Pseudophaeobacter arcticus DSM 23566: one gene and its partner. The protein of the gene in region 2 interacts with the protein of the main gene of each other region in a pairwise test. Links are inferred from orthologs where the notes say so. Each region holds a gene or a part of one and is shown on either strand. Other genes may lie near its edges. The genes, in order: ligA and leuS.

Evidence for each region.
Region 1: the proteins of leuS (region 2) and ligA interact in binary tests that used the Escherichia coli proteins (3 or more experiments, as listed by UniProt). The link is inferred for Pseudophaeobacter arcticus DSM 23566 from one-to-one orthologs.

The regions. Positions count from the first base shown.
Region 1 is NZ_KI421507.1:1,454,735-1,470,416, forward strand. Bases 4,989-7,937 are described here. They hold ligA (NAD-dependent DNA ligase LigA), read left to right. Parts: upstream 4,989-5,308; coding sequence 5,309-7,567; downstream 7,568-7,937. Other genes in these bases: ctrA (response regulator transcription factor CtrA), read left to right, coding at 4,989-5,025; recG (ATP-dependent DNA helicase RecG), read left to right, coding at 7,564-7,937. Outside these bases: lpxB (lipid-A-disaccharide synthase), read left to right, coding at 1-452; ARCT_RS0110965 (hypothetical protein), read right to left, coding at 461-2,350; tRNA 2-thiouridine(34) synthase MnmA, read right to left, coding at 2,607-3,752; CtrA inhibitor SciP, read left to right, coding at 3,902-4,180; more of ctrA, read left to right, coding at 4,306-4,988; more of recG, read left to right, coding at 7,938-9,654; ARCT_RS28800 (hypothetical protein), read left to right, coding at 9,823-9,945; ARCT_RS0111000 (methyl-accepting chemotaxis protein), read right to left, coding at 10,206-11,642; ARCT_RS0111005 (iron-sulfur cluster assembly scaffold protein), read right to left, coding at 11,722-12,174; hisI (phosphoribosyl-AMP cyclohydrolase), read left to right, coding at 12,234-12,611; tRNA glutamyl-Q(34) synthetase GluQRS, read right to left, coding at 12,696-13,631; methylenetetrahydrofolate--tRNA-(uracil(54)-C(5))-methyltransferase (FADH(2)-oxidizing) TrmFO, read right to left, coding at 13,655-14,998; ARCT_RS0111025 (enoyl-CoA hydratase), read right to left, coding at 15,475-15,682. UniProt on the Escherichia coli protein: DNA ligase that catalyzes the formation of phosphodiester linkages between 5'-phosphoryl and 3'-hydroxyl groups in double-stranded DNA using NAD as a coenzyme and as the energy source for the reaction.
Region 2 is NZ_KI421507.1:3,893,968-3,909,841, reverse strand. The notes cover bases 6,436-9,576. They hold leuS (leucine--tRNA ligase), read left to right. Parts: upstream 6,436-6,792; coding sequence 6,793-9,360; downstream 9,361-9,576. Other genes in these bases: lptE (LPS assembly lipoprotein LptE), read left to right, coding at 9,347-9,576; ARCT_RS0123370 (DUF3576 domain-containing protein), read left to right, coding at 6,436-6,696. In the rest of the region: ARCT_RS0123405 (tetratricopeptide repeat protein), read right to left, coding at 1-122; ARCT_RS0123400 (exodeoxyribonuclease III), read right to left, coding at 361-1,149; ARCT_RS0123395 (response regulator transcription factor), read right to left, coding at 1,416-2,102; ribA (GTP cyclohydrolase II), read left to right, coding at 2,289-3,377; ARCT_RS0123385 (L,D-transpeptidase family protein), read left to right, coding at 3,374-3,892; ARCT_RS0123380 (YggS family pyridoxal phosphate-dependent enzyme), read right to left, coding at 3,915-4,577; ARCT_RS0123375 (porin), read right to left, coding at 4,699-5,814; more of ARCT_RS0123370, read left to right, coding at 6,208-6,435; more of lptE, read left to right, coding at 9,577-9,871; holA (DNA polymerase III subunit delta), read left to right, coding at 9,868-10,896; ARCT_RS0123350 (glutathione S-transferase family protein), read left to right, coding at 10,990-11,583; ARCT_RS0123345 (TIGR03862 family flavoprotein), read right to left, coding at 11,625-12,821; ARCT_RS0123340 (enoyl-CoA hydratase/isomerase family protein), read right to left, coding at 12,924-13,538; ARCT_RS0123335 (SDR family oxidoreductase), read right to left, coding at 13,535-14,284; ARCT_RS0123330 (DUF2125 domain-containing protein), read left to right, coding at 14,427-15,874.

The DNA of each region.
Region 1 (15,682 bases), 2.4 Mb from region 2 along the record:
TGCGCGCCCAGGCTGAGGAATGGCCCCAAAACACCCTGTTTCTGGACCCCAATGCCCATGATGCGCAGATCTTTGCGGCGATCAAGCGCGCGGCCTTTGCGACGTCAGATCTGGCGCTTGCGGCCTCGGGCACCGTCTCGCTGGAGCTGGCTGCCAATGCAACACCCATGGTGATTGCCTACCGGTTTCAGTGGCTCACCTGGCAGTTGATGAAACGTATGGCCCTGGTGGACACTGTCACCCTGGTCAATCTGGTGAGTGAGACCCGCGTGGTGCCAGAATGCCTAGGCCCCGATTGCACTGCCGAAAACATTGCCGCCCAGTTGGACGCGCTGGCCAAGGCTCCCGCGCTGCAAAAGGCGGCGATGGCGGTGACCATGCAGCGTTTGGGGCAGGGCGGTGAGGCACCGGGGCTGCGGGCTGCCAGGGCGGTGCTCGGTCGCTTACCCTAAGGGGGGCGCTATTTGTTGTTGGCCCGCAGGCCTGCTTGCAACAGCGCAACCAGCTGCGAGGTCGGGGCCTCGGGCGCGGAGTCAAAGCCAATACTGTCTGGCGATAGCAAAGCGGACAGATCCGAGAGGGTGATCCCCTCCAGCAACTTCAGATCCCCCTGATCGGCAAGGATGCGAAGCGCCTGAGCGCGGGCCTGATAAAAGCTGGCAAGCCGCTGCAGATAGCGGTAGCGATTAACGACAATCTGGACCAGGTAGATAAGCATGCCGATAACGGCCACCCGTGTCGCGGTTTGGGTGATCTGGCGGGTCAGTTCATTGTTGCGCAGCGACTGATCCAAAGCGACCCGGACCTTTTCATATTCGTCGATGGAGGTGCGCAATACATTTGAGGATGCACTTTCCCGGTTCACCAGCTCTTCCTGGTCTTTGAGAAGAGGTTGCAGCGTAGTGATACGTCTGGACAGGTTCTCGAGAGTGTCCAGAATTTGGTTTGTGCCCGGGGGAACAAGTGAAGAGTAGGGCACCAAACGCCCGTCCTCTTGATCTCGTCCGGTGGTATCAACAAAAATACCCTTTGCAGGGAAGCTGAGTAAATTTGCCTGTGGGTTGCTGCCCAGGATTTCGCCAGATGGCAATGATGTGAGCAGCGTAAAAGGCGCATCAATTTTTGACCCAAACCGTTCATACTCTTGGGTGTGCCACAAAACGCCGTCCTGGGAATGTGAAATCTGCGGGATCTTGCCACCTCTGGTCGTTGCGATGCCTGCGGCAACAAATCCATATTTTTCACTATAGGTCAGCGCGCTGATCTCGGTCGATGTTTGTCCAGGTGGTCGCTTCCAGGCCAGCCCGTTGGAGGACGACAGCAATAGCCCTGGCCCTCGAAAGTTTGTTGCAATGGCCAGAAACAGAGGGCGTTTCTCTCCTTCAGATAATTCAGTGCCCGCAACCAGTTGCGTGAGAAGGTGACCGGCAAAAAGAGGGGAGTTTTCGGCAATCGAGAAACCATCAGCAAGGCCCCATGCTCCCGTGGCACTGCGCATGAGCGCGAAGCTATCACTTGACGTTGTGAGAGCCAGGAGGCTGGCCCCATATACCAGCAGCGAGCCATCGTCGCGCTGCAACAGCGCAGAAATCGTGCTGTTCGGGGGCATCAGGGCAAGCGCCTCCGCCAGAGGTTGGGGTGCCTTCGGGTCTGTCAGATCAAGGAGTAGAGGCGCAACAGAGGTCTCGGAAATCTTTCTGGAACCAAAGGCAATAACCTCCCCGGATTTCAGAACCTTTATATCGCGCAGAGTGCCGGGCCCTGCATGGACCTCTTGCCACCCATCGCTGGTTTGCTGTGTGATGTGATAGAAAGGTTTGCCGCTCTTGAAGCCTGAGTTGTGCCCAACCAGGAGATCGCCAGTGCCTAGACGTATGATGGCCGCAAACCGGATGTCTTCATCGCCAGAACTGGGAAAGGGAGACGTATTTGTCCCATCCTCAAGCCATTCAATAAGAACGGCTTGGGCCGGGCTGTTGGTTCCATCCCAAGCCAGGCCAACAATTGTATCATCCCGCAGGCGGCGGTGGAGAGCGACCCTGATGTCTTCGTATTGGTAGGGTCCGGTTTCATCCCATACCGTCAGCGGGTTCAATAGTGTTTCTTCCAGTTTTGTTTTTTGCTGGTCGTTCTCCAAACCGGCCTCATCTAGCTGCGATGATATTTCAACAAATCTGCTGCGGACCGCGTCTTCGCCGACCTGCTGTTCACGTTGAATGGCGTGTAGCGAGGCGCCAATCGCCTTTGCGTCTTCCATGATGGCCGGATCGAGTTTCCGATCCGTCGAAAGCAGGTCGTCAATTTTCTGAATGATGAAGGGAAGAACCAGAACCAGGACAAGCCCGCCCAACAGCAATATCCAAATGGTTTGGAATTGCCCCTGGGCCAAACGATGGTTTGCTTTTGCCGTTCCCTCACATTCATCAGCGATACGTCGAATGATTGTGCCCGTTATCTGGCCACTTATCTGGCCTGTTATCTGGCCAGAAGGCAGGAGGTCTGCGGTGTCATGCGAAGGCGCGGTCATAACTCTACTCTTTACAGTGCTGAGATAGAGCAACTGTAGCATGTAGAATAGTTGTGCCTAGCACCTTCCTGTTGAAAGCTTAGTAGCCGCGCCAGATCCAACCGCCGCCCAGGATACGGCTGCTTCCGGATTGGTAAAAGACACAGGCCTGCCCCGGAGAGACGCCTTCCTCGGGTGTCAGCAGTTCTACTTCGGCGGTGGTGGCGCTGAGCGGGCGAATGATTGCTTCGCGCGGAGGACGGGTCGAGCGCACCTTGACCATGACCTGCCACTCTGTGCGGCTGTCAAAGGGCTCATCTCCCAGCCAGTTGATTTCGCGCACCGGGATGGTGCGGGTTGCCAACAGCTCTTTGGGGCCGACAATCACCTGTTTTTTGTCCACATCCAGCCGCACCACATAGAGCGGCTCGGTCAGGCCACCGATGCCCAGCCCGCGCCGCTGGCCGATTGTGTAGTGGATAACGCCGGTATGGCTGCCCAGGACGCGACCATCTGCGTGCAGGATCTCGCCGGGCTCTGCTGCGCCGGGGCGTAGTTTCTCGATAACGGAGGTATAATTTCCATCCGGCACAAAACAAATGTCCTGGCTGTCCGGCTTATCCGCCACCGCCAGGCCATATTTTGCCGCCATCGCGCGCGTTGCGTCCTTTGAGGGCAGATGGCCCAGGGGGAATCGCAGATAGTCCAGCTGTTCGGGGGTGGTGGAAAACAGAAAATAGCTCTGATCGCGATTCGCATCTTCTGCGCTGTGCAACTCGGCCCCCTTGTCGCCCATCTTGCGCTGAATATAATGCCCGGTGGCCATGCAATCAGCCTCCAGATCGCGGGCGGTTTCCAACAGATCCTTGAACTTCACCCGCTCATTGCAGCGGATACAGGGCACAGGCGTTGCCCCGGCCAGGTAGCTGTCGGCAAATTCGTCGATCACCGCGTCTTTGAAAATGTTTTCATAATCAAGAACATAGTGGGGAAATCCGCGTTCTTCGGCGACCCGGCGTGCATCATGAATATCAATGCCAGCGCAGCAGGCCCCTTTTTTGGCCAGGGCCGCACCGTGATCGTAGAGCTGCAATGTCACCCCAATCACATCGTAGCCCTGATCAGCAAGGTCGGCGGCAACAACGGAACTGTCGACACCCCCGGACATGGCCACAACCACACGGGTTTCAGAGGGCGGTTTGGCAAAGCCAAGTGAATTCAGCGGTGTATCGATATCCAGTGCCATCAGGCAAATCCTTAGATCAAGGGGGCAAGCATCGCAGAATATATGAAAATCCTACAGACTCTCAAGGGGGCAGGTTCATGGCTCCTTAAGTAGACTGGGCAGAAACTACAGCTGAACAAAATACTGATGCACCGAATAAGGGTAGAGGCATGTTCCTGAAGAAAGTTGAGGGTCCGCGCGCTGTGACGTTGCCTGATGGCAGCACGATGACACGAGCTGATTTGCCACCGGAAAATACCAGACGATGGGTGGCCTCCCGCAAAGCTGCAGTTGTGCGCGGCGTGCTATATGGGTTGCTCCCACAGACCGAAGCCCTGCGCCGATATGGGCTGAGCGAGGAGGAGTTTCGCAGCTGGATTTCCGCCGTCGCAGACCATGGGGAAGAGGGCCTGAAGACCACCCGACTAAAAGAGTACCGTAAACATTGAGGACATTATCAAGTGAAGACTTGAGTAAAAGTTGAAAATTTAGGATTGTAGTAACGGGCCATTAACCTTTTTCGATCAGGGTTAACGTAACCTAAGGGAAACAGTTACAGGCGGAGACTTTCAACATGCGCATTCTACTGGTCGAAGACGATCCAACGACAGCAAAGAGCATCGAGTTGATGCTGACCCATGCCAACCTCAACGTGTATTCAACGGACCTGGGGGAGGAAGGGATCGATCTGGCGAAGCTTTATGACTACGACCTGATCCTGCTGGATCTTGGCCTGCCAGATATGAATGGTCACGAAGTCCTGCGTCAGCTGCGTATGGCCCGTATCGAAACGCCGATACTAATCCTGTCTGGCGCCGACGATACGGACAACAAAATCAAAGGCTTCGGCTTTGGCGCGGATGATTACCTCACCAAGCCATTCCACCGCGAAGAGCTGGTGGCCCGGATCCACGCGATTATCCGCCGCTCCAAAGGTCACTCCCAGTCCATCATCAAAACCGGCAAGATTGCGGTTAACCTGGATGCCAAAACCGTGGAGGTGGACAGCAAGACCGTGCATCTCACCGGTAAGGAATACCAGATGCTGGAACTACTTAGCCTGCGTAAGGGGACCACTCTGACCAAGGAGATGTTCCTTAACCATCTTTATGGTGGCATGGACGAACCTGAGCTGAAAATCATCGACGTCTTTATCTGCAAACTGCGCAAAAAGCTGAGCACTGCAACAGGTGGTGACAATTATATCGAAACAGTTTGGGGCCGGGGCTATGTTTTGCGGGACCCGCAGGATGATCAGATGTCCGGTGGTCACCGCATGGCCGTAGGGGCCTGAGGCGACAATTTCTGATCGCGGCGGTTACAGCCCGGAAATGGCATGTCGAAATGGCACAGTGGTGAACTCTGTCTGCGTGTGTCGGTCTTTTTGAAATGTCCGTATAGTGATATTCAGGTTAACGCAGTTGTTTTTGCATTGCGAAGAAGAACCCGCCTCGGCGGGTTTTTTGCTGTCTTGGGATCAGGACCTTTGCCGGGGCATTTTCTTGCGCTGTGGTCACTGGACCTGAGACCAACTGCGTTTTATCACCTAGGGCAAACCAGGACGACGGGGACAGCGCGTGAAACAGTTCGAAACAAAAGATCCCGCAGGGCTTTCGCCAGATCAGGCCGAGGCGGAGTTTCTGCAGCTGCAAACTCAGCTCATCGCCGCAGACCAGGCCTACCACCAGAATGATGCGCCAATCCTGAGCGATGCCGCCTATGACGCAGCCAAAAGACGCTATCAGAACCTCGCGGAGGCTTTCCCGCAGCTGAAAGAGATTGCGACCCAGCTTGATGTCGTTGGCGCGCCGACAAGCTCGGGTTTTGGCAAGATCCAGCACGTGGTGCGGATGTTGTCGCTGGGCAATGCCTTTGAGGACGGGGACGTCGCGGATTTTGACCGCAGCATTCGCAGCTACCTGGGGCTGGAACCCGCTGCACCGCTGGCTTTTACGGCCGAGCCCAAAATTGACGGGCTATCCCTGTCGCTTCGCTATGAAAAAGGCGTTTTGATTCAGGCCGCGACCCGGGGCGATGGCGCCACGGGGGAGAATGTCACCGCCAATGCCCGCACCATTTCGGATATCCCGCAACAGCTGACCGGCGCGCCGGATGTGCTGGAGGTGCGTGGCGAAGTCTATATGAGCCACGAAGATTTTGCCGCACTGAACGCCCGTCACGCAGAGCGCGGCGGCAAGGTCTTTGCCAATCCACGCAATGCGGCGGCGGGGTCTTTGCGGCAGCTGGACGCCGAAATAACCCGCGCCCGGCCTTTGCGTTTCTTTGCCTATAGCTGGGGCGAACTCTCTGCTCCCCTTGGGGATACGCAAATCAGCGCAATCGAGCGCCTGGCCGAGCTTGGGTTTCAGACCAACCCACTGACAAAGACCTGCGATACCGTTGCTGATCTGATCGCGCATTACCGTTTGATCGAAGAACAACGCGCCACGCTGGGCTACGATATCGACGGGGTGGTCTACAAGGTGAACGAGTTGGCGCTGCAGGATCGGCTTGGGTTTCGCTCGACGACACCACGTTGGGCGATCGCCCATAAATTCCCGGCTGAGCTGGCCTGGACCTGGCTGGAGGCAATTGACATTCAGGTGGGGCGCACCGGCGCGCTCAGCCCGGTTGCTCGTCTTGCTCCGGTCACAGTGGGCGGCGTGGTGGTCTCAAATGCCACCCTGCACAATGAGGACTATATCCGGGGGCGGGATTCCAAAGGTGCGGTGATCCGGGGCGGCAAGGATATCCGCATTGGCGATTGGGTACAGATTTACCGTGCCGGGGATGTGATCCCCAAGGTGGCGGATGTCGATCTTGCAAAACGGCCCGCTGACGCTATTGAATTTACCTTTCCCGACCGCTGCCCTGAATGTGGTTCCGAGGCGGTGCGCGAAGAAGGCGACGCGGTCAGGCGCTGCACGGGCGGCATTATTTGTCCCGCGCAAGCCATTGAAAAACTAAAGCATTTTGTGTCCCGCAAAGCCTTTGACATCGAAGGTCTGGGGGCCAAGCAGCTGGAGGCGTTCTACAATGATGCAGATCTGGCGATCCGCACGCCGGTTGATATCTATACCCTGGCAGATCGGGACGCGGACCAGTTGGCAAAGCTGAAGAACCGGCCAGGTTGGGGCGATCAAAGTGCTGCCAATCTTTTTGCTGCGATCAATGAAAAACGCAATATTCCGCTCGGGCGCATGATCTTTGCGCTTGGCATTCGACATGTGGGGGAGGTCGCAGCCAAGGATCTGGCGCTGCATTTTGGCAGCTGGGAGGAGCTGGCAAAGGCCGTGGATGAGGCCCGTGCGGCCGCGCTGGCCCATCGTGCGGCGGATCAGGCTGAGGATCAGGAGCGGGAGCTGGCCAGTACCGAAGGCCGCCGCGCCAAGATCAAGGAAACCCGCGAGGCGGTACTGGCAGATTTGCAGGTGCCCGCGTCAGCGCGGGAGGCCTGGGTGGATTTGATTGGCATTGACGGGATCGGCGCAACAGTTGGCCTGTCTTTGTCCGACGCGCTGGCCAATAGCCAGGAGCGCGCAGTGATCAATGATCTGGTGGCTCATCTGAACATCTCGGCCCCGGCAGTGCCATCGCAGGCAAGCCCGGTTGCGGGGCTGACAGTGGTCTTTACCGGCAAGCTGGAAAAGATGACCCGCGACGAGGCCAAGGCGCGCGCCGAATCTCTGGGGGCCAAGGTCTCTGGCTCGGTGTCGAAGAAAACCGATATCCTGGTGGCCGGGCCGGGGGCTGGATCAAAGGAGAAAAAGGCGCGCGAGCTTGGCATTCGTATCTTGGATGAGGATGGCTGGTTGGCGGAGATTGCAGCCACATGAGTGGCCGCCCGGAAATCCTGTTTCCGCTCTTTGCCGGAGCCGAAACCCTTAAAGGGGTTGGCCCAAAAACGGCACAGAGCCTGGCTCAGATCGGGGTGGAAACGCCGCGGGATCTGGCTTTTTCTCTGCCGCATTCGATACTGGATCGTCGTCGGCGCGACAGCATCAAGGGGCTGGAGCTGCCCGCCATTGCAACGGTGGAGGTCGAGGTGGGAAGCCACCAGCCGGCGCGCAATCGCGGCGGTGCCTATAGGATTAATGTCAGCGACCAAGAGATTGAATTTCAACTGGTATTCTTTCACGGACGCAGCCGGTACCTCGAGGCGCAATGCCCCGAAGGTTCGCGGCGTCTGGTGTCGGGCAAGGTGGAACTGTTTGACGGAGTTGCCCAGATGGTGCACCCGGATCATATGGTTCCCCTGGCCGAGGCCGAGGATATCCCAGAGTATGAGCCGGTCTATCCGCTGACCCATGGGGTAACCCAGAAAACCATGACCAAGGCGGCGCTCAGCGCTTTGGAGCGTCTGCCGGAGCTTGCCGAATGGATAGATGCTGAGCAGGTCAAACGCGAGGGCTGGCCCACCTGGAAAGAGGCGCTGATTGCTGCCCATCATCCGCAGGGGCTGGGTGACCTGTCGCCAGAGGCACCAGCCCGAACCCGGCTTGCCTATGATGAATTGTTTGCCCATCAATTGACACTGGCCCTGGCACGGCAGGCAGAACGTAAATCCCATGGCATCGTCAGCCGGGCCACAGGGCGCTTGCAAGGGCCGGTGCTGGCCTCGCTGCCCTATCGTCCGACCGCGGCGCAGACCCGTGCCATCGCAGAAATATCGGCAGATATGGCGAGCGACCGCCGGATGAACAGATTGCTGCAAGGGGATGTCGGATCAGGGAAAACCCTGGTGGCCTTTATGGCATTATTGGTCGCGGTTGAGGCCGGTGGGCAGGGCGTGATGATGGCACCAACCGGCATCCTTGCACAGCAGCACTATGCGGGGCTGCGGCCGCTTGCTGAACAGGCCGGGGTGGTGCTTGAGCTGCTGACCGGCCGCGACAAGGGCGCTGAACGGCGTGCCAAGCTGGCGGCGTTGAAAGCTGGCGATATCCAGATCCTGGTTGGCACCCATGCGGTGTTTCAACAGGATGTGGTGTTCCGTCGGCTGCATCTGGCAATTGTCGATGAACAACACCGGTTTGGTGTGCGTCAACGGATGGAGCTGGCGGAAAAGGGCAAAGGTGCCGATGTTCTGGTGATGACGGCCACGCCAATCCCGCGCTCGCTGGCGCTGGCGCAATATGGCGATATGGATGTCTCGGTGCTGGATGAAAAACCGCCCGGGCGTAAACCGGTTAAAACTGCGGTGTTGAGCACCGAACGCATGCAGGAGGTGGTGAACCATCTGCAGCGGGCAATCGACGAAGGTCGCCAATGCTATTGGGTCTGTCCACTGGTGGGCGAGTCCGAGGTGATGGACCTGATCGCCGCTGAAGAACGCTTTAAACATCTGCGCGCCACTCTGGGCGAGGGCATTGTCGGTCTGGTACATGGCCAGATGCCCCCAGCCGAAAAAGACGCGGCCATGGCGGCCTTCCAACGGGGAGAGACCAAGGTTCTGGTGGCAACCACCGTGATTGAGGTGGGGGTGAACGTGCCCAATGCCTCGATCATGGTGATTGAGCGCGCCGAGATTTTTGGGCTGGCGCAATTGCACCAACTGCGGGGGCGGGTTGGACGTGGAAGCGCGGAATCAACCTGTCTTTTGATGTATCAACCGCCCCTGTCCGAAGGCGGGCGGCGCCGGTTGGAGGTCCTGCGCGAGAGCGAAGATGGCTTCAAAATCTCTGAAACGGATCTGCAGATGCGCGGCGCGGGCGATGTGATTGGCACCGCCCAATCTGGATTGCCGCGCTTTCACATCGCCGACCTTGAACGCCAAGCGCCCTTGATGGCCGTTGCGCAGAGCGATGCCCGGTCTTTGTTGGCGATGGATCCCGGTCTGGACAGCGCCCGAGGCCGTGCCGCGCGTGTTCTCCTTTGGCTGATGAAGCAGGATCAGGCTATTCGTTTAATTTCAGTCGGTTAGGCTGGATTTATCGAAACCTCCACTCTGAAGTTCCAAAAAAGTTCGCAAATGTTCTCAAAAAGTTCTTTACAGGATGGGCGTAAAGTGAGAACAAAAGGGCAACAAGACCGACAAAGAGCGGCGCGGTGAAAACCTGGACCCCGACAGAGAGTAGTGGAGATAAATCTGATGATGACCCAACTGAAGACAACCCTGCACAATGCCCAATCCACCCTGCTACAGGATGCTATTGGCGCTGTTGCCCTGATTGTTATGCTTGTTGTTGCCCTTCACCTGCCGGGATTTATGTAGTCGCGCTGTCGTGATCGAGGAGACCTTTTTACCTGGCCCTGAACCCCTATCTAATTTCTGCCTGCTGTCTTTATGTCATGTGCGCTGGCATCCATCCCGATGCCTTTGGATCCCCGCCTGATCTTTCCGCCCGGTTGCGCCTAACAACCGGTTTGCGTGCCTGAACCCCGCATGAAGACGCATCTCCTGCCGCCACCATCTGCCCGGATGAGTGGCGGCTTTTTTTTCCAGATGCCTTTTTACCAGATTTCCGGGGTCGCTTAGGATTTAAACCCCATGCGCAGGCCGCCCCAGTGCCGGGTGCCGACAAAGACAGGCACGGACAGATCCTTCATCATGACAAAATGCCCACCCCCCATATCCCGGCGGTAGACCTGCATCAGGAATGGCTCAGAATTTCGCCCGGCTTTGAGCCCCACACGGTCGTCAAAGATCCGTCGGTTGCGGCAATTGGCAGTGTTCCAGTCGGGATCGGGGCCTTGGGGATGGGAAAAGACCTTATTGTGGGTTGGTAGATAGCCGTTGGTGTCAATCGCGGCACAAAAAACCACGCGCGGATCAAAATCCAAGGCAGCCTCTAGCAGGGGCGGCAGCGTGGCATCGGTGAGGGCCAGAAAACCTGTGGTGTATTGTTCTGGATTGGTGCCTGGGATCAGCCGGTAGTTTTTGTCGAACAATGCATTTGACGAGATTTTTCCGGCCGCCAAGGCCGTTTCAAAAATCTCGCTGACCTTGTGACTAAGCTCGGTCACATAAGAAATGAACCTCTTGTCGGTGGACTGGCCGCCCAGGGCGACGGTGCCCTGTACCAGCTGTTCGGAAGAGGAAATCAAATTCTCAACCCGGGTATGGGTGTCATGAATGCCCGTGGTGGTCTCCTTCACGGATTTCCCTATGCGGTTGATATTTGGCGCAAAACTACTCACGGCGTTTTTAACCAGAGCCGCCTCGCTGAGGATCCGGGCGGTCTGTGTGTTTACCTCGGTGGCCTTTTCTTCAATGCTCTGCAGAGAGCTGTCTGTCTCTCTGGCCTGGCCCAGAATTTTTTCGGCGGACCGTGCAACCTTGACCGTTTCATCGTGCAGGAGCGTCACCCAGTTGGACAGGTTTTCGATATTATTGCCAATCTCCCGCGCCGCCGTCTGGGTGCGTTTGGACAGATCATTGATCGCCTCCGCGACCACGGCAAATCCGCGCCCGGCATCCCCCGCCCGGCTGGCCTCGATCTTGGCGTTGATGGCCAGGATGTTCACCTGCGCGGCAATATTGGTGATCATCTCGTTGTTTTTGCGGACCGCATCCACGGTATCGCCAATCTGATCCGTGCGTTGCTCCAGATCGTTCACCCATTCGGCGACTTCCTGACTGCGGCCGCTGTTGTCGCGCACAAATTTCACCGAGGCCTGAACGGACTGGAGTGTTTGTTCGGTGGTGATCGATACCGTCTGGATGGTATCAAGAACCTGACCATTTGAGGTGACAACCTGATCAGCCTCTTGGGTGAGTTGCTGCAGAGCGGCTAGTTGGCGCTGCGATTTTTGATCCATCAGGTCCAGAAAACCGGCAATATCCACGATCTCAAAGCCAAGCTGCGAGGAGATCTGGGTCAGGTGATTGAGTTGCGGATTGTCAGCCGCATGATCCTGACCGGCGATGAGCGCAGCACCAGGACCTGGCGCTGGGGCATTGGTTGCCATTTGAGAGACATTTGACTGCATGTTCTGGGCCCGTGTTAGATTAACGGGCCCATCGTATTTGAATAAAATAAAGGTGTGGTTAAGCGCAGTTTTTCTGCAAAGCGACTTTAAACGCGTCCAGGCTGGCCTCAAGGCAGAGCAGGATCGAGGCGTGGCGGTTTTTGAATTCGCGTGCCGGAATAAGGACTTCCAGTTCCGCAAAGGGGGCTTTGGGGGCTGGCTGGTTGTCGGTTAGCATGGCTTTCAGCGCATCCCGCGCGGTTTCCACCTCGGCAAGAGAGCGTCCAATTATGTTTCGTCCAACAACCGAGGCAGAGGCCTGACCCAGAGCGCAGGCTTTGACATCCTGACCAAATTCGGCAATCCGTCCGTCTTCTATGTTGAGGTCAACCGTGACGGTTGATCCACAAAGCGGCGCGCGCTTTTTGGCCGTGGCATCGGGGTTTTCCAACCGCTCCAGAAATGGAATATCGGCGGCCAGCGCCAGAATGCGGGACGAATAGAGTTTGATCAGATCTGTTTCGCTGGACATTGGCTGCCTTGGGCTTTCCCTTGGTGTTTCTTCCCCATACATAGGGAGGCAGATGCAAGATGCAAAAGGTTTTTATAATGTCCTTTGATCACAATAGCCTGAAGTATGACGCTGCCGGGTTGATCCCCTGTATCGCCCAGGATGAGCAAAGCGGTGAAGTGCTGATGATGGCCTGGATGAACGCGCAAAGCGTTGCCAAAACGCTGGAAACCGGCAAGGTGACCTATTGGTCGCGCTCACGCCAGGCCTTTTGGGTCAAGGGGGAAAGTTCGGGCCATGTGCAAACCCTGGTGGACCTGCGCCTGGATTGCGACCGTGATTGTCTGTTGGCCCTGGTGCATCAGGTGGGGCCTGCCTGTCACACCAACCGGCGCAGCTGTTTTTACACGGCTGTTCGTGACGGCGCGGAACAGGAGTTGATGGCGCCGATGATCTAGGGCGCACCAAGGGAAAAGGGCGGCGCTGGCGCGCCGCTGTCTCCGGCGGAGGTATTTGGGGCAAGATGAAAGAGGGGCTGGAGGTTAGTCCAGGCCCACCAATTGGCGGATGTCTTTGGGGCTGGCGCCGTCGCGCCGGTATTTGGCGATGGCACGGGCATCATCGCGTTTGGCGAGCCGTTTGCCCGCCTCATCGCGGATCAGGCGGTGGTGGTGATAGGTTGGATGGGGAAGGTTCAACAGGGCCTGAAGCAATATATGTATTCGCGTTGCTTCAAAGAGATCCTGACCCCGAATGACGTGGTTCACGCCCTGGGCCGCATCGTCCAACACCACTGATAGATGGTATGAGGTTCCCATGCCGCGCCTGGAAAGAACAACGTCGCCGATAGTCTTAACCATGTTATCTGGGGTGAATTCAACGAGACCCCGTTCGCCATTCGATCCGTTTCCAGTCTCCAGAAAACTGCCAAAGCTAGCAAAAGACTTTCCGGGCACTATGCGATTCTGAAACAGGCCGGGCACCATGCCGATCGCTTTTTCCATATCGAGCCTAAGGGGAACATTTTGAGGGCGTTGGTGCTGATCAGAAAAGACCTGTTCCCATGGCCCCCGGCATGTTCCGGGGTAGATTACCCCGTCTGGCCCCAGCAGAGGCGAACCTTCCTGCGGGGCGGCAGCTGCGGCGGCGATGTCTTTACGATTGCAGGTGCAGGGGTAGAGGAGACCCAACTGCCACAGACGATCCAGAGCCTCATCGTAGATTGACTGGCGCTCTGACTGGCGCATTACCGGTTTGGGCCACCACAATCCAAGCCATTCCAGATCTTCATAGATCTGTGCTTCCCACTGGGGGCGTGCACGAGATTGGTCAATGTCTTCGATCCGTAGCAGAAATTTGCCCCCCTCAGCCATGGCCATGTCATGGGCCAGTAGGGCGGAGTAGGCGTGGCCCAGGTGCAAGGGGCCAGTGGGCGAGGGGGCAAAGCGGGTGATGAAGGTCACGGGATCTGCCCCCATTGGGTTTGTTCAGGCAAAGGTGTTCAGGCGAAGTTTTCCAGCCAGGTGGTCCAGGCCGCTTTGGCGCGATCCGTATAGGCCTTGTAGCGGTCCTTGCGACCACGGCGCCCCCCTTTCAGGCCCTCGACCGGTTGGAACAGGCCAAAGTTCACATTCATCGGCTGAAAGGTCTTGGCCTCGGCACCGCCGGTGATGTGATGGATCAGCGCGCCCATGGCACTGTCTTGTGGTACTTCTGGCAGCTCAAGGCCGAGGATCTCGGCGGCGGCCATGCGACCGGCCAGCAGACCCATGGCCGCACTTTCCACATAGCCCTCGACCCCGGTGATCTGGCCGGCAAAGCGCAGGTGGGGTTTGGATTTCAGCCGCATCTGGGCATCGAGCAGGGTCGGAGAGTTGAGGAAGGTATTGCGGTGGATGCCGCCAAGCCGGGCAAAATTGGCTTCTTCCAGACCGGGAATCATCCGCAGCACCTCGGTTTGGGCGCCATATTTCATCTTGGTCTGGAAGCCGACGATATTGAACAGGGTGCCAAGCGCGTTGTCGCGGCGCAGCTGTACCACGGCATGGGCTTTGACATCCGGCTGATGTGGATTGGTCAGGCCAACGGGTTTCATCGGGCCAAAGCGCAGGGTCTCGCGGCCGCGCTCCGCCATGACCTCGATCGGCAGGCAGCCATCAAAATAGCCGGCGGTTTCACCCTCGTGGAATTCGGTCTTATCAGCGGAGAGCAGCGCGTCGATAAAGGCCTCATATTGGTCTTTGGTCATCGGGCAGTTGAGATAGGCGGTGCGCTCTGCCTCTGTCTCGCCCTTGTCATAGCGGGACTGCATCCAGGCCTGTGACATATCAATGCTGTCTGCATAGATGATTGGCGCGATGGCATCAAAGAAAGCAAGGGCCTCGGCGCCGGTTTCGGCCTGGATGGCCTGGCCAAGGTTGCCGGAGGTCAAAGGCCCGGTGGCAAAGATCCAGTGGCCGTCCTCGGGCAGGGCGGTGATTTCCTCGTAGGAGACCGCGATATTGGGATGGGATTTCAGCTTGGCTGTCACCGTTTCGGCAAAGGGTTCGCGATCAACCGCCAATGCACCACCGGCGGGCAGGCGGTGTTCCTCGGCTGTGGCCATGATCACGCCATTTGCGGCGCGCATTTCCCAATGCAGCAGGCCCACGGCGTTTTGCTCATCGTCATCCGAGCGGAAGGAATTGGAGCAGACCATTTCGCCCAGATTGCCGGTCTGATGGGCAAAGGTTTCCACTTTGGGCCGCATCTCGTGGATCACCACTTTGACGCCCATGTTCGCAGCCTGCCAGGCTGCCTCGGACCCGGCCATGCCGCCGCCCACGATATGTAATGTCTCTGTCATGTGGAGCAAATAGGGCAGTGCGCGCCCTTAAGCAATATTGCGCAGGCCCAAATGTGGCAGCAAAGGGGCACAATCAGGCACAATGGGGCAAAGAAGGGAGAGGCAGGTTTCCAGCGCCCTGTCTGGGGCAAATGGCATGAGTTTTTCGGAGGGGAAACAGTCAGTCCAGAGGTGAGCCATTGTTTCGGCTTTCTGCACCAAACGACAAGGCTTGGGGGGAAATAGTCCAAAGTATAGGCGCGAGATCTTTGGGAGAGGGGGTATTTGGGGCCGCTGAGCGGGAATGTCGCCCGGGGAGAGAGATTCCCGGTTGGAGGGACCTTCCGCTACAGCGGCCCAAATTGTGTCCGGGGCAGAACCTGTGTCATACCCCGTGCCCAATCTTTGCCATTATCTTGCCCCGATTAAAAGGCCCGATATAGAAACAATAAATCCTGAATGGTAAACAAAGACTAAAATTTTCAGAAAAATTGTCTCTATTTCCAATCGGGGCTGCGTTTTTCGATAAAGGCCTGCATGCCCTCAATGGTATCGGGTTGCATCAGATTGGTGACAATGACCTTGCTGGTATAGGCGTAGGCCTCTTCAATCGGCATCTGCAGTTGTTGGTAGTAGGCCTCTTTGCCGACTTTGACGGCGGCGCCAAGTTTTGCGGCGATCTTATCCGCCAGGGCACGGGTCTCG
Region 2 (15,874 bases):
TCAACGATCACCGGCGCCTGCATCGAGGCCTCAATCACATCCTGCATAAAGGTCGCCTCACCGACCTCCTTGATCAAATCACCTGCGGGGGCTGCTGTGCCCGCTCCGCCAATAATATCCATTGTCCAGATCTTCTCCGTTTGAAGCTTGCCCCCTATATGGAGCCCTGGAACACAGAAACCAAGAGTGGAGTTCACCCGGTCTTGCTCCTGCTCTCATTTCGCACCAGCCTGCCAGGCTTTGTCTCAGGCATCAACACAGCGCAACCGCGCCGCTCCTCTGCGCGGCGCCCGGCCCAACGGGAGGCGGGCATCTATGATGCCCAAACGACGGGCGGGAGCCCCCCGCCCGTCAAAAGCGCTACAGATCAAATGTCGCAAAAACTGGCGCGTGATCACTGGGTTTTTCCCAGCCCCGCGCGGCGCGCAGAACCCGGCTGGAATGCGCCGCCTGGCGAATATCTTCGGTGGCCCAGACGTGATCCAGGCGCCGCCCCTTGTCAGCCGCATCCCAATCCTTGGCTCGGTAGCTCCACCAGCTATACAGCAGCCCCTCGGGGATATCCGCCCGGGTGACATCCGCCCAATGTCCTGCCTCCTGCACCTCCGCCAGCAGATCCACCTCCACCGGTGTATGGCTGACAATTTTCAGCATTTTCTTGTGGTCCCAGACATCATCTTCGCGCGGTGCGATATTGAGGTCGCCAACCAGAATGGATTTTTCGGGTCGCTCAGACTTGAACCAGTCCCGCATCTCGCTGAGGTAATCCAGCTTCTGGCCAAATTTCTCGTTCACCTCCCGGTCGGGCTTGTCCCCGCCCGCAGGCACGTAGAAATTATGCACCGTCACGCCATTTTCCAGCCGCCCCGCAATATGGCGCGCATGGCCGAGATTGGCAAAATCCTCTGCCCCGGCCTCCTCAATGGGCAAACGCGACAAAATCGCAACGCCGTTATATCCCTTCTGCCCGCGCGCCACCATATAGGGGTAGCCCAGATCGGCAAAAGCCTGTGTCGGGATCTTGTCCACCGGGCTTTTGCACTCCTGCAGACACAGCACATCCGGTCCTTCCTCGCGCAAGAGTTTCTGCACCAGCCCTTCGCGCAGACGGACAGAGTTGATGTTCCAGGTCGCAAGGGAAAAAGCCATGTAGATGCTCCAATTGGCAGGGGGTATGCCACTGGCTACCACAGTGCTGCGAACCGGAGAAGAGAGCAGCGACGGGATTTTGCCAAACCCGTGCCCACCCCCCCCGTAAGCAGACGAGGCAACATGGCGCCAAAAAAATGGCCGGGCACGAAGCCCGGCCCAGTCCAACAGGGAGGTGCATGTCATGACCCGGACATGCGCGGGATGTGAACAAAAATAAAGATGTGCAAAAGATACGTCTTTGACCTATGTCAAAGGTAAAGACGCTAGCTTATCAGACGGTAGCCACCGGATTCCGTCACCAGAATACGGGCATTAGAGGGGTCCGGCTCAATCTTCTGGCGCAGCCGGTAGATATGGGTTTCCAAGGTATGGGTGGTGACCCCAGCGTTATAGCCCCAGACCTCATGCAGCAGCACATCCCGCGCCACCACCCCATCGGTGGAGCGATAGAGGAACTTCAGAATATTGGTCTCTTTCTCGGTGAGCCGGATCTTGCGGTCATCCTCGGTCAGCAGCATCTTCATCGCGGGTTTGAACGTATAGGGCCCAAGCACAAAAACCGCGTCTTCGGATTGTTCATGCTGGCGCAGCTGGGCGCGGATACGCGCCAGAAGCACCGGGAATTTGAACGGTTTCGAGACATAGTCATTGGCACCGGCATCCAGTCCCAGAATGGTGTCTGAATCGCTGTCATGGCCTGTCAGCATCAGGATCGGTGCCTTGACGCCCTGTTTGCGCATCAAGCGACATAGCTCGCGACCATCGGTGTCGGGCAGGCCGACATCCAGGATCACCAGATCATATAGCGCCTCTTTGATGCGTTCCATGGCGCTTTGACCGCTCTCGGCTTCAAAGACATCAAAGTCTTCGGTCATGACCAATTGTTCGCTCAGGGCCTCGCGCAGATCTTCATCGTCATCCACCAGTAGAATTTTCTTCAGTTGCGCCATGTCGATGCTCTCCCGCCTCTAGATCCTGTTTCCGTGTCTCACAGATGCGCCTCGCCTCTGCAAAGGACAAGATATGCTGCAAAACATTCACGCCGTCGTGTCCGTAGCAAAGGAATTATTTCACTTCTGTTGAAATTGAGCCTAGGAAAGGCCGGTATTTATGTCACCAAGCGCTGGATCTGCTGCATGAGCCTGATGCCCACCATGATCGAATTGCTGGCCCGCGCGCGGGTGGATCTGCGCATGGGGCTGCCAGTCGTCCTTGTTGAAGAGGGTCAGGCCGCTCTCGCCATTGCCGCCGAAAGCCTGTCGCAGGACCGCCTGACCGAGATGCAGGCGCTGGGAGAGATTACCCTGGCACTGACCGCGCGCCGCGCCGAGACCCTGAAGGCGCGCGCCTATGATGGCGATACCGCCCGCATCCGCCTGCCAGCCGCAGCAGATCTGGGTTGGATCCAGGCGCTGGCGGATCCAGCGGACGATCTGAAGGCGCCGATGAAAGGCCCCCTGGTTAGCGCCCGTGAGGGTTCCGCCACGCTGCACCGTCTGGCCATTGCTCTGGTGAAATCGGCGCGGCTGCTGCCTGCTGCGTTGCTCGTGCCGCTGGACAGTGGCGCACAGTTTGCCGTCAGCCATGGGCTTACCCTGTTGCCGCAGGCCGCAGCTGAGCCGCTGATGAGCCAAAGCTCGCCGCTGCATGCTGTCGCTGCGGCCCGCCTGCCGATGCAGGCTGCCGAGGCTGGTCGGCTGCATGTGTTTCGCCCCGAAGATGGCGCCGAAGAACACTACGCCATCGAAGTGGGACGACCTGATCGACACCAGCCGGTTCTGGCACGGCTGCATTCGGCCTGTTTCACCGGCGATGTTCTGGGATCACTGAAATGCGACTGCGGCCCGCAGCTCAACGCGGCGCTGGCGCAGATGGGGGCGACGGGCAGCGGTGTGTTGCTTTACCTCAACCAAGAAGGACGTGGCATTGGCCTGGCCAATAAGATGCGCGCCTATTCGCTGCAGGATCAGGGGTTTGACACGGTTGAGGCCAATCACCGCCTGGGCTTTGAAGATGACGAGCGGGATTTCCGCCTCGGCTCTGCCATCCTGAAAGAGCTGGGGTTTTCCCAGGTGCGCCTGTTGACCAACAATCCAAACAAGATCGCCATGATGGAAAAAACCGGCATCAAGGTCACCGAGCGGGTGGCGCTTAAAGTGGGCAAAAATGCCTTCAACGCGCAGTATCTGGCCACCAAGGCCGCCAAATCGGGTCACATGTTGTGACCACCCCGCCCTATTCTGCAGCAGATCTGATCCTGACCAAACGCGGGTTGCGCTGCGGCGGGCGGCTGCTGCCCTGCAGTATCGGCAAGGGCGGTATCTCACGCCACAAACGCGAAGGCGACGGGGCCACGCCGACCGGGCTGCACCACATTGTCGGCATGCTGTACCGCCCGGACCGCATGGCCAGGCCCTGCACCTGGGCCCGGCCGATTGGCCCCGGTGATCTGTGGTCGGATGACAGCCGCGACAGCTGCTACAACACTCTGGTCACAGCGCCTTATGGATGCAGCCACGAGCGCCTGCGCCGCGCCGACCCGTTGTATGATCTGGTGCTGATACTGGATTGGAACTGGCCCAAGGCCACCCCCGGCAAAGGCTCTGCCATCTTTATCCACCAATGGCGTCGCCCAGGCTATCCGACCGAGGGCTGCATCGCCCTCGCTCGCCGTGATCTGCAGTGGCTGGCTCGCCACATAGAGCCGGGCAGCCGGGTGATTGTCCCAGATCTGGCCTAGGCCCAGTCAGGTTTGCTCATCATCAGGCTTGCTCATCATAGGCACGCGCCCCAAAGATGGCTGAGCCAACCCGCACATGGGTTGCCCCATGGGCAATCGCCTGCTCAAAATCTCCGCTCATCCCCATGGACAGCCCCGCCAGCCCATTGCGGGCGGCTATCTCTGCCAATTGGGTGAAATGATCGGCTGCGACCTCTGCCACCGGCGGGATACACATCAGGCCTTTGACCGGCAGATGCAGCCCGCGACAGTCCGCAACAAAGCCATCGGCCTCCTCGGGCAGGATGCCGGCCTTTTGTGGTTCGGCTCCGGTATTGACCTGAATGAACAGATCCGGGCAGTGGCCCAGCTCCTGCGCCAGCCGGGCAATACTCTTGGCCAGTTTTGGGCGATCCAGCGTATGGATAGCGTTGAAAAGCTCCATCGCCTGACGCGTCTTGTTGCTTTGCAAGGGGCCAATCAGATGCAGATCCAACCCGCTATAGGTCTGGGCAAAATCCGGCCATTTGCCCAGGGCCTCTTGTACGCGGTTTTCGCCAAAGCACCGCTGGCCTTCGTCCAATACCGCGGCCACCCGCGCGTTTGGCTGGACCTTGGACACGGCGATCAGCGTCACCGATCCTGCGGGACGGTCTGCAGCAGCCTCTGCCGCTGTGATACGGGTTTTGATTTCTTGCAGCGACATTTTGCTCTCTCCGGTTTTGACGCCAGAACAACACTGTTTGGCGGCAAATGTTAAGAGCCAAACGAAAAGGGCGAGCTCTGTTAAGAGCCCGCCCCCAATTCACGCTAAGCGTAAGTTCAGCTTAGAAGCTGAAGTATACACCAGCCTGGAACGAGTTGTCGTTGTCTGCTTCGTCAACATAGCCAGCAACAAAGGTAGCGCCGCCACCCAGGTCGTACTGGTAGTTGATGCCGAAGGAGGTGCCGTCGGTTGCGCGAGCGTTTGCACCAACAGTGGTTGCACCGGTAACGGTGGTATCAGCCAGCAGAGCTGCGTCAACGTCGGTGTTGTTCACCCAGAGAACCAGGTTGGAAGCTGCGCCGATGTCCATGTTACCTTCCAGGGTAACAGAGTCAGCAACGTCGGAGGAACCGTAAGCGATTTTGGCGCCGAACTGACCGAAGTCACCACCAGCGGCGAGGAAGTACATGCCGTCGTTTGCGTCGATAACGACACCGCCGGAAGTTGTGTAGGTGGCAGTGTTGTCAGCAGCTTGGTAAGCAGCGGTGACATAGTAATCGGAGAACGAGTATGTCACCATGACTGCGGTGCGCTGTTCGCCGTTTGCTTCACCCAGAACGAGACCACCGTTACGCTGGCTGTAGGAGATGTGACCAGTGAAACCACCAACCGAGTACAGAGCTTCGATGCCGTTTGCGCCCATGCCGTCGGAATCATATGCATCCCAGTTAAAGCTAGTGCCAACGGAACCAGCTGTACCGGCTGCGATGGAAGCAGCGGAGAAGCTAGAAGATTTGATGGCCAGCGAGTGGAAGCCTTGGCCGTCGATGCCTGTACCAGCGGAACGAGCGCCAGTTACATACAGACCAGGTGCGTTTTCAACAGCACCGATGATGTTGCCAACGTTGACAGCCAGGCCGCCGTAGGTCACGCCAAAACGTGCGCCGTTGAAGCCGTTGTCGCCACCGGCACCAGCACTTGCGCCTGGGTTGCCGTCACGGCTTTCGGACTGCATACGAACGCGAGCGTTGAAGCCAATGCCGCCGTCAGATTCGGTGGACATGTCGACCTGCAGACGCAGACGGCTGGTGATGTTGGTTTCGGAAACGCCAGCAACACGCTCGTTGGCGGAGTTGTAGTCCAGACCAAAGCGGCCGTAACCGGACAGACGGACGTCAGCAGCTGCCATGCCGGCAGTGGCGATCAGCGCGGTAGTCGCGAAGAGAACCTTTTTCATCGATTTTTCCCTCGGTTTTCAATTCTGATGCCCAAACCGGGGAATCCGGTGTGGGTATGACAAGGGGTTTCGCTTTTTCACCCCCGTTTTGGCAAGAGCGGCCCAACTGCCAGCCAGCATTGCTCTTTCGGATGGTGCAGCTTTGCCACAGTCTCAAGCCTGCCCCGGCTCTTCCCACTCTGAATCCGCCTGATTTGCGCGCTGTGCAGCGCGTTCATCAACAACTATCCGCGCAGCACCCATGATAACCAATCTGCCCGTAATTCTCTGCGCCCCATATATAACTGTCCGCCCACACGATTCGCTGGAAGCCAGCGCAGATCGCTAAACCCCTTGCTCCGCAACCCGCCGATACGGTAGGAGTTCCGCAAGATACTGGCCCCAGGAGCGACGATGACACTGCATAAGATAGTTAAGACGACCCTCGTAGGGGTTTTGTGCTTTGGTTTAGCAGCCTGTGGCGGGCGCGCTGACAGGGGTGCGTCCCGTGGAACAGCGCCCCAAGAATTCAACAACGACGTCGATGCGGCCGGAAGTAAACGGTCATCGATCTGGGATCTGTTCGGCGGCACGCCGGATCAGAAGGTTCAGGTGAACCGCTACCTGTGGAATGCCACTCTGGATGTTCTGGAGTTCCTGCCAGTACAGTCTGTTGATCCCTTCACCGGCGTCATCGTAACCGGCTATGGCACCCCTCCCGGCAGCGGGCGCTCGTATCGTGCCACGGTTCATATCAAGGATCCGGCCCTGGACGCGCGGTCGCTGAATGTCTCGCTGCAGACAAAGGGCGGACGCCCCGTCAGCGCATCCACCACCCGCGCCGTTGAGGACGCAATCCTGTCACGCGCCCGCCAGTTGCGCATCGCCGACAAGAACCTCTGACCTCCGGCGACGAAGCTCTGGAACAGAGATCAAAACAACAGTATTACATGCGCCGGGTCACCACCCGGCGTTTTCATTCTTAAAGGACCTGTCGTGATGTCGCGCTACGCTGCCACCGAAATCGAAGAAAAATGGCAAAAGGCCTGGGATGAGGCCGGTATTTTTGAGGCCAAACGCACACCTGGCAAAGAGAAATACTACGTGCTCGAGATGTTCCCCTACCCATCGGGGAAGCTGCACATGGGCCATGTGCGCAACTACACCATGGGCGACGTGGTGGCGCGTTATAAGATGTCTACCGGACATAACGTATTGCATCCAATGGGTTGGGATGCCTTTGGCATGCCCGCTGAAAACGCCGCCATGGCCAGCGGTGGCCACCCCAAGGACTGGACCTACGCCAATATCGCCGCGATGAAAGAGCAGATGAAGCCCCTGGGCCTGTCGCTCGACTGGTCGCGCGAATTTGCCACCTGTGACGAAGACTACTATGGCCAGCAGCAGGCTCTGTTCCTGGACTTCCTCGACAAGGGGCTGGTCTACCGCAAAAACGCCGTGGTGAACTGGGATCCGGTTGATATGACCGTTCTGGCCAACGAACAGGTCGAAGGCGGCCGTGGCTGGCGCTCGGGCGCGCTGGTGGAACGGCGCGAGCTGACCCAGTGGTTCTTCAAGATCTCTGACTACTCGGAAGAGCTGCTGAGCGCGCTGGACACATTGGACAACTGGCCCGCCAAGGTGCGCCTGATGCAGGAAAACTGGATCGGCAAATCCCGCGGGCTGCAGTTTGGCTTTGAGCGCACAGATGGCGGCGCACCGATCGAGGTCTATACCACCCGCCCCGACACCCTGATGGGCGCCAGCTTTGTTGGTATCTCGCCCGATCACCCCATTGCCAAAGAGCTCGAAGCGAACTCTCCTGAAGTGGCTGAATTTGTTGCGGAATGCCGCAAGGGTGGCACCACCGAAGAGGCCATTGAGACGGCTGAAAAGCTGGGCTATGACACCGGCCTGCGCGTCAAACACCCACTGAACCCGGATTGGGAGCTGCCGGTCTGGATCGCCAATTTCATCCTGATGGATTACGGCACCGGCGCGGTCTTTGCCTGCCCGGCACATGACCAGCGCGATCTGGATTTCTGCCGCAAATATGATCTGCCGGTGACAAACGCCTTCTTTACATTGGATGACGCAACACCGGTTGCGAACGAGGCTCTGGTGCCTGCAAAATCGGAAAAGGTCCGCTGGGTTGATCACTTTGCCGGCCTCACCGAGGCCACCGGCGAAGAGGCCATCAACACCACCGTTGATTTTGCCGAAAAGGCCGGCTGGGGTGAAGGTGTCACCAAGTTCCGTCTACGCGACTGGGGCCTGTCGCGTCAGCGCTATTGGGGCTGCCCGATTCCCGTGGTGCATTGCGCCGATTGCGGTGTGGTGCCCGAAAAGAAAGAAAACCTGCCTATCGCCCTGCCCTATGACGAAGACGGCAAGGCAATTGATTTCTCGGTGCCCGGCAACCCGCTGGATCGCCACCCCAGCTGGCGCGACTGCGCCTGCCCCGCCTGTGGCAAACCGGCCCGGCGCGAGACTGATACCATGGACACCTTTGTGGACTCCTCGTGGTATTTCACCCGCTTTACCGCGCCACATGCCAAAACACCCACAGTTCTGTCCGAGGCCGAATACTGGATGAATGTGGATCAGTATATCGGCGGCGTCGAACATGCGATTCTGCACCTGCTTTATGCGCGTTTCTTCTCGCGGGCGATGAAGATCTGCGGCCATCTGCCCGAGGGCGCCGAAGAGCCCTTTGATGCCTTGTTCACCCAGGGCATGGTGACCCATGCGATCTACCAGAGCGAAGGCGCCAATGGTCGTCCGGTTTATCACTATCCCGAAGAAATCGAACTGCGCGACGGTAAAGCCTTCCTCAAAGAGGGCGGCGCGGAGGTAAAAACCATCCCTTCGGCCAAGATGTCGAAGTCCAAAAACAACGTGGTCGACCCGCTGTCGATCATCTCTGCCTTTGGCGCCGACACTGCGCGCTGGTTTGTGCTGTCCGATTCGCCCCCCGAACGGGATGTGGAATGGACGGCTGCTGGCGCCGAGGCCGCTTATAAGCACCTGAACCGGGTCTGGAATCTCTGCGACAAGATCGCTGATATGGAACCCGGAACGCCGGGCCAAGGCGACGAAGATCTGCTGCGCGAGATGCATAAAACCATCCGCGATGTGACCCTGGGCATTGAAAGCTTTGGCTTTAACGCCTCCATCGCGCGGCTCTATGGCTTCACCAATACCCTGGCAAAATCCAAGGCCGGTCAGGCAGCGCAGAAACAGGCCATCATGGTGCTGGCGCAGCTGATGTCCCCGATGGTGCCGCACCTGGCCGAGGCCATCTGGGCCTATCAGGGCGGTGAGGGACTGATCACCACAGCCCCCTGGCCCGTCGCGGATGAGGCCATGCTGGTCGAGGACAGCGTCACCCTGCCGATCCAGATCAATGGCAAACGCCGGGGTGAGATCACCGTGGCTGCCGATCTCGACAAAGCAGAGGTTGAAAAAATCGCCCTGGCACACGAAGCTGTGCAAAAGGCGCTGAATGGCGGCGCCCCGAAAAAGGTCATCGTGGTGCCGGGTCGTATCGTCAATGTCGTTGCTTAAACAACCTTTGCTAATCCTCGCGCTGGCCACCTCTGTGGTGGTCAGCGCCTGTGGCTTTACGCCGGTGAATGCGCCGGGGGGCACGGGCGATGCGCTCTATGGGGAGGTGGTCATCACCTTTCCGGACCTGCCCGATTCGACAGGGGACAGAAATGCCTATTTCCTGGTGCGGGATCTGGAGCAGCGCCTGGGACGCACCAGCAGTGGCGACTACCAACTTGACCTGACCCTGACAACCAGCACCGAAGGCCAGGCAATCACCGCTGACAACTCGATCACCCGCTATTCGATCATCGGCGCTGCGGGCTACAGCCTGACCCGCCAATCGGATGGGGTGGTGGTGGCCAGCGGCAGTGAGACCAATTTCACCGGCTATTCCGCCACCGGCTCTACCGTTGAAACCCTTGCCGGGGAGCGCGACGCCTATGAGCGTCTGATGCGCATCCTTGCGGATCAGATCTCTGCGCGCCTGCTGGCCTCAGCGGATCTGACCACGACAGCCGCCGAATGAAGCTTTCGCCGCGTGACACCGATGCCTATTGCCAGCGCCCGGATCCCTCCAAGACCGGGCTGCTGATCTATGGCGCCGATGCCATGCGGGTGGCGCTAAAGCGGCAGCAGATGCTGGCTGCCCTGCTGGGGCCTGGCGCAGATGAGGAAATGCGGCTGACCCGGATGCCCGGCAGCGAGCTGCGCAAAGATCCCGCCCAGTTGTTGGACGCGGTCAAGGCGGTGGGGTTTTTCCCCGGTGCCCGCGCCGTATTTGTGGAAGAGGCCAACGACACCGCCGCCCCGGCGATTCTGGCCGCGCTTGAAGAATGGCAGCCCGGCGACGCGCAGATTATCGTCACCGCCGGTCAGCTCAAAGCCACCTCAAAGCTGCGCAAGGGGTTTGAAAGCCACGCAAATGCCTATGCTACCGGCATCTATGACGATCCCCCCTCGCGGGGGGAGATCGAGCGCATCCTGGGTGCGGCGCAGATCCGCGATGTGCCAAATGACAGCATGTTGGCGCTGACTGATATTGCCAATGACATTGGTCCTGGGGATTTCTCGCGGATGATCGACAAGCTGTCGCTTTATAAACATGGCGACACTGCGCCTTTGTCACTGGAGGATATCCAGGCGGTGGCGCCACAATCGACCGAGGCAGCCCTGGACGATGTGCTGAATGTGGTGGCCGAGGGGCGCACCGCCGAAATTGGCCCCCTGATCAGCAGGTTACAGTCACAGGGCACCAATGCCGTGACACTGTGTATTGGCGCCACCCGGCATTTTCGCACGCTTTACACCGTTACCGCCGATCCCGGCGGTCCCGCGCAGGGCATTGGCCGGTTGCGTCCGCCGCTCTATGGCAAGCGCCGCGACAGGGTGCTGCGTCAGGCGCAGGGCTGGGGGGCAGATCGGGTGCAACGGGCGCTGACAATCCTGACAGATACCGACCTGTTGCTGCGGTCGGCCGGGCAAACCGCGCCCGCCCTAGCGCTGATGGAGCGCGCACTGATCCGGCTGTCGATGCTGGGCCGCGCCCGCTGAGGACGCACGCGCTGCGTCACATGTCCTTTCCAGCCTTGACCTCTCGTCCCCAGGCTTCATCTTGGCGCCAACGTCCAAGAGGGAGAGATCATCATGTACAAAGTTGTCGGAACGCCTATGTCGCGCAGCTTTCGGGTGCTATGGGCCCTGGAAGAACTGGGCCAGCCCTATGAGCTGACCCCAGCCCGGCCGCAAAGCCCGGAAATTTTGCAGGTGAATGCCTCGGGGAAGGTGCCTGCGCTGATAGAAGGGGATGAAGTGCTCACCGATTCGACCGCGATCATCACCTACCTTGCCGATAAACACGGTGGTCTCACAGCGCCGGCCGGCACCCTGGCCCGCGCGCAGCAAGATGCCATGACCCAGCGTTTTCTGGATGAGCTGGACGCGGTTTTGTGGACCTCCGCCCGCCACAGCTTTGCCCTGCCCAAGGATCAGCGTGTGCCGGATGTGAAACCCAGCCTGATGTGGGAATTCAGCCGCAACCTTGACCGGATCGCGCCGCTGATCAAAGGCCCCTTTGTCATGGGGGAAAACTTTACCCTGGCGGATATCGTTCTGACCCATTGCCTGAGCTGGGCCATTGGCGCCAAGTTCCCAGTCGAAAACCAAGCGATGCTGGACTACGGCAAGGCAATGCGTGGGCGGGCGGCTCATCAACGGGTTGCGGCCCTCACCAAGACATAGCCGCCCCGGCCTAGTTGTTACCGGGCCTGTTACCGGACCTGTCACTGGGTCGCGAGATAGCGCGCGGCGCCCTGGCCGGCCCAACGGCCAGTGGCAAAACAGCCCGTCAACAGATAGCCACCGGTTGGTGCTTCCCAATCCAGCATCTCCCCGGCACAAAATGTGCCGGGACGTTTGACCAGCATCAGATCCGGCGTCAGCTCTGACCATTTGAGACCACCCGCGGTCGAGATTGCCTCATCCATGGGACGCAGGCCCGCATGGTTCACCGGTAGCGCCTTGATCAAGGTTGCCAAGCTGGCCGGATCCTGCGGCAGCGGGCGGCCAAATTCCTGCAACAGGGCAGTGCGGGCCGCCCCCAGTTTCAAGCTGCGGCGCAGATGATTGGCCAGGCTGGCCTTGCCACGAGGCCGTGCCAGGCGCTTTGTTATCTCCACACCGGACAGGTCCGGCAGCAAATCCACGCGTAGATCCGCCCCATCGCGCACCGCAGCGCTGACGGTATAGATCCCGCCGCCCTCCAGTCCACGCGCCGAGATCACCGCCTCACCGCGCGACGCAATGCTGCCCGCCTGCCATTTCACGCCCTTCACTGGCTGGCCGTACTGCGCCTGCATGTGGGGTGACCAATCGACCAAAAGACCCGCATTTGCCGGTTTGAAGGGCTCCAGCGAAAGATCCTGCGCCGCCAGAATATCGCTCCAGCCCCCGTCCGAGCCCAGCCGGGACCAGCTGGCGCCGCCCAGCGCCAGTACCGTGCTGCGCGCCTTGATCAGCCGCGCCCCTTCGGGGGTGTCAAAACACAGATCTGCCCCCCGCCAACCGGTCCAGCGCCAGCGGGTCCGCTGGGTCACGCCCAACCCGTCCAGCTGGCCCAACCAGGCGCGCAACAGCGGCGAGGCTTTCATTTTCTCAGGGAAGACCCGGCCGGTGGAGCCTGTAAACAGCACCTGTCCCAACCCCCGCGCCCAGTCCTGAATGGCGCTGGAGTCGAAGGCCGAGATCATTGGCGCCATGGCCTCTGCTGCAGCGCCGAAATGCGGCAACAACTGCGCCAGGGGCTCATCCTTGGTCAGGTTCAGGCCAGATTTCCCTGCCATCAGGAATTTGCGCCCCAAAGAGGGCTTGGCCTCGACCAGCAGGACGCTATGGCCCTGGGCGGCAAGTTCACCAGCAGCCATCAGCCCCGCAGGCCCGCCACCAATCACCACCGCATCCCATACCCGTTCCTGATCCATCCCGGCCTCTTTCCCGCTTTTGGCCTCCTGACTTCAGGAGGGCTCTCTCCCAGCGCACCTAACGAAGGACCGTACAAAAGACGAGGCCTGTGCAGCGGACCTTTAGCTCTGGCACATCTCCAGGATACCGCTGGCGATCTCAATCTTGGCCGCCAGAGAATCCGCCAGCAGGGCCTGGGCCTGTGCCATCAGATCCTCTGGGTCCACCAACCGATCCACCAACCCCCAGGCGCAGGCCTCTGGCGCCTCGATTTTTTGTCCTGCTGCCAGAATCATCTTGGTCCGGGCCGGACCGATCAGCGCAGCCATACGCCCGACATCCGAAGGCTGGGGCAGATAGCCGAGCTTCATCACCGGGTAAAAGACCTTCGCCCCAGGCACCGCCAGACGGATATCGCAGGCCAGCGCCATGCCGTTGGCGCCCCCCGCCAATGTACCGTTCAGCGCCGCGATCTTGAGACAGGGGACCGCCGCCAGCGCCGCTGACAGCCGCTCCCAAACGGTGGAGGTCGCCAGTCCGGCGCGGGCCTCATCCAGGTCGGCACCGGCGCTAAAGACCTTGCCAGCTCCGGTGAGAATCAGCCCGCGCGCCGCCTGCGCCCGACCTGCGATATCGACGAGCTCTTCCAGCATCTCGGTGGTCAGTGAATTGGCCTTTTCCGGCCGGTTTATGGTGACCGTCCAGAGCCCCGCCTCGGATATGTCGAGATTGATCATAGCAGGCCCACCCGGCGACGGATCAGCTCGAGGCGCAGTGAAACCTCATCGCCGAGGAAGTCATCCGCATCCGAGCTGCACATCCACAACAGGGTCTTGGCGGGCCATTCCGCTGGCACGTGGTCTTTCCAGTCAATCTGGCTGACCGGGTTGATGCCGCTGGCTTTGATCTTGCGCTGCATTTCGGTGGCCACGGTTCCCGGCGACAGGCTGAGAACGCGAATGCCATTGCTGGCCTCTTCCAGATGCAGGGCCTTGGTCAGCATCAAAACACCCGCCTTCGAGGTGCAATAACCGCTCCAGCCTTCCAGCGCATTATAGGCCGCTCCGGAACCGATATTGATGATGGTGCCGCCGCCCCCCGACTTCATCAACGGCAGCGCCGCGTGGATGCCGTTAAAAACGCCCTTGATGTTGATATCCATCAATTGACCCCAGGCCGCCGGGTCTGCGTCTTCGATCCGGGCAATCGGGTCGATGACCCCGGCATTGTTGATCAAGACATCAAGGCTGCCAAAGTCCGCATGCGCCTTTTGCAGCGCTGCCGCGACCGCTGCGGGTTCAGAGACATCACAGGCAAAGGCCAGCGCATTTCCGCCGATCTCCTGCGCCAGGGCTGCCAGGCTGTCGGAGCTCCTTGCCAGCAAGGCCAGATTGGCCCCAGCCTGCGCAAAAACGCGCGCCGCATCCGCCCCAATGCCACGGCTGGCACCGGTGATGACCACTGTTTTGCCCTTGATATCCATCAGCTAAATCTCCAAATCCTCTAATGACAAATGTGGTAAACTGCTTAGGGGGAACGGTCCAGCCCTTGGCACCTTGACCCTCATCATGATGCGGTTGACCATATGGACCATTGTATTTGCTTATAAGCAGAAAGGTTATCCTATGACAGTTTCCCTCGCGCGCGGCACGGGCGCTGCTGCGGTTTTGATTTTCTCCGCCCAAGGCGCATTTGCTGATGTCAGCGCCCAGGATGTCTGGTCGGACTGGAAAGCCTATATGACCGGCACGGGCTACACCGTGACAGGCACCGAAAGCCAGTCCGGCAATGTGCTCACCGTCAGCGATATCTCGATGACAATGCCCCTGCCCGAGCAGGACGGCACGGGTGGCGTGACCATGCCGTCAATTCAATTTGTCGAAAATGGCGATGGTAGCGTCAATGTGGTGCTGCCCAAAGAATTCCCGATGACCATTTCTGGCAAAGGCGATGGCGAGACATTCTCGGCAGAGATCCTGTATTCCCATGACGGCAGCCCAATGGTGGTCTCGGGCGATACCTCGGCCATGACCTATGACTACGCCACCGGCCAGGCGACCCTGACCCTTGGCAAAGTCATCGGTGACGGCGAAGAAATGCCCGAAGATGCCTTGAAAGCCTCAGTGGTGATCAGCGATATGGTCGCCAAGACCACAATGCAGATTGAAGGTCAGCGTAGCTACACGCAGACCCAATCGATTGCAAAACTGGCCTATGACATCGCCTTCCAAGACCCGGATTCCGACGATGCGGGCACCATCTCAGGCAGCCTCAGCGACCTCACCGGCACGGCAACCAGCACCATTCCATCCGGTTTGGACAGCCCGGAGATGTCTGATCTGATCAAAGCGGGTCTGAGCATCAATGCCAAGCTCGCCTATACCGGCGGCAATAGCGCCATTGCTGTTACCGGCTCCGACAGCTTTGACATGCAAAGCACCTCTGCCGGCGGGCAGTTTGGTGTCACCATGAGCAAGGACGGCCTGTCCTATGACGTTGGCCAGAACGATATCTCGGTGAATGTCTCCGGCTCAGAAATCCCCTTCCCGCTGGCGCTCACCATGGCAGAAGCCGGCTTCAAACTGTTGATGCCAGTGAGCCAGTCTGATGAGGAACAGGATTTTGGTCTTGGCATCACCCTGCGCGATTTTGCGGTTCCTGACATGCTGTGGGGCATGGTTGATCCCACCGGCACCCTGCCACATGATCCGGCCACAATTGTGCTGGATCTGGCTGGCAAGGGCAAACTGCTGTTTGACATGTTTGACCCGGAATCGATGAAAGCCATGGAGCGTGGCGCTCAAAAGCCTGGTGAATTCAACGCCGTCAGCGTCAAGCAACTGCTGGTGACCGCCGCAGGGGCCAAGCTGACCGGAACCGGCGACTTCACCTTCAACAACGAAGACCTGGTGACCTTTGACGGTATGCCTGCCCCCGATGGCTCCGCCAATATCCAGCTGGAAGGCGCCAATGGCCTGATCGACAACCTGATTAAAATGGGATTGGTCAGCGACAGCGATGCCATGGGCGCGCGGATGATGATGGGCATGTTTGGCGTTCCCGGCGAAGGCGA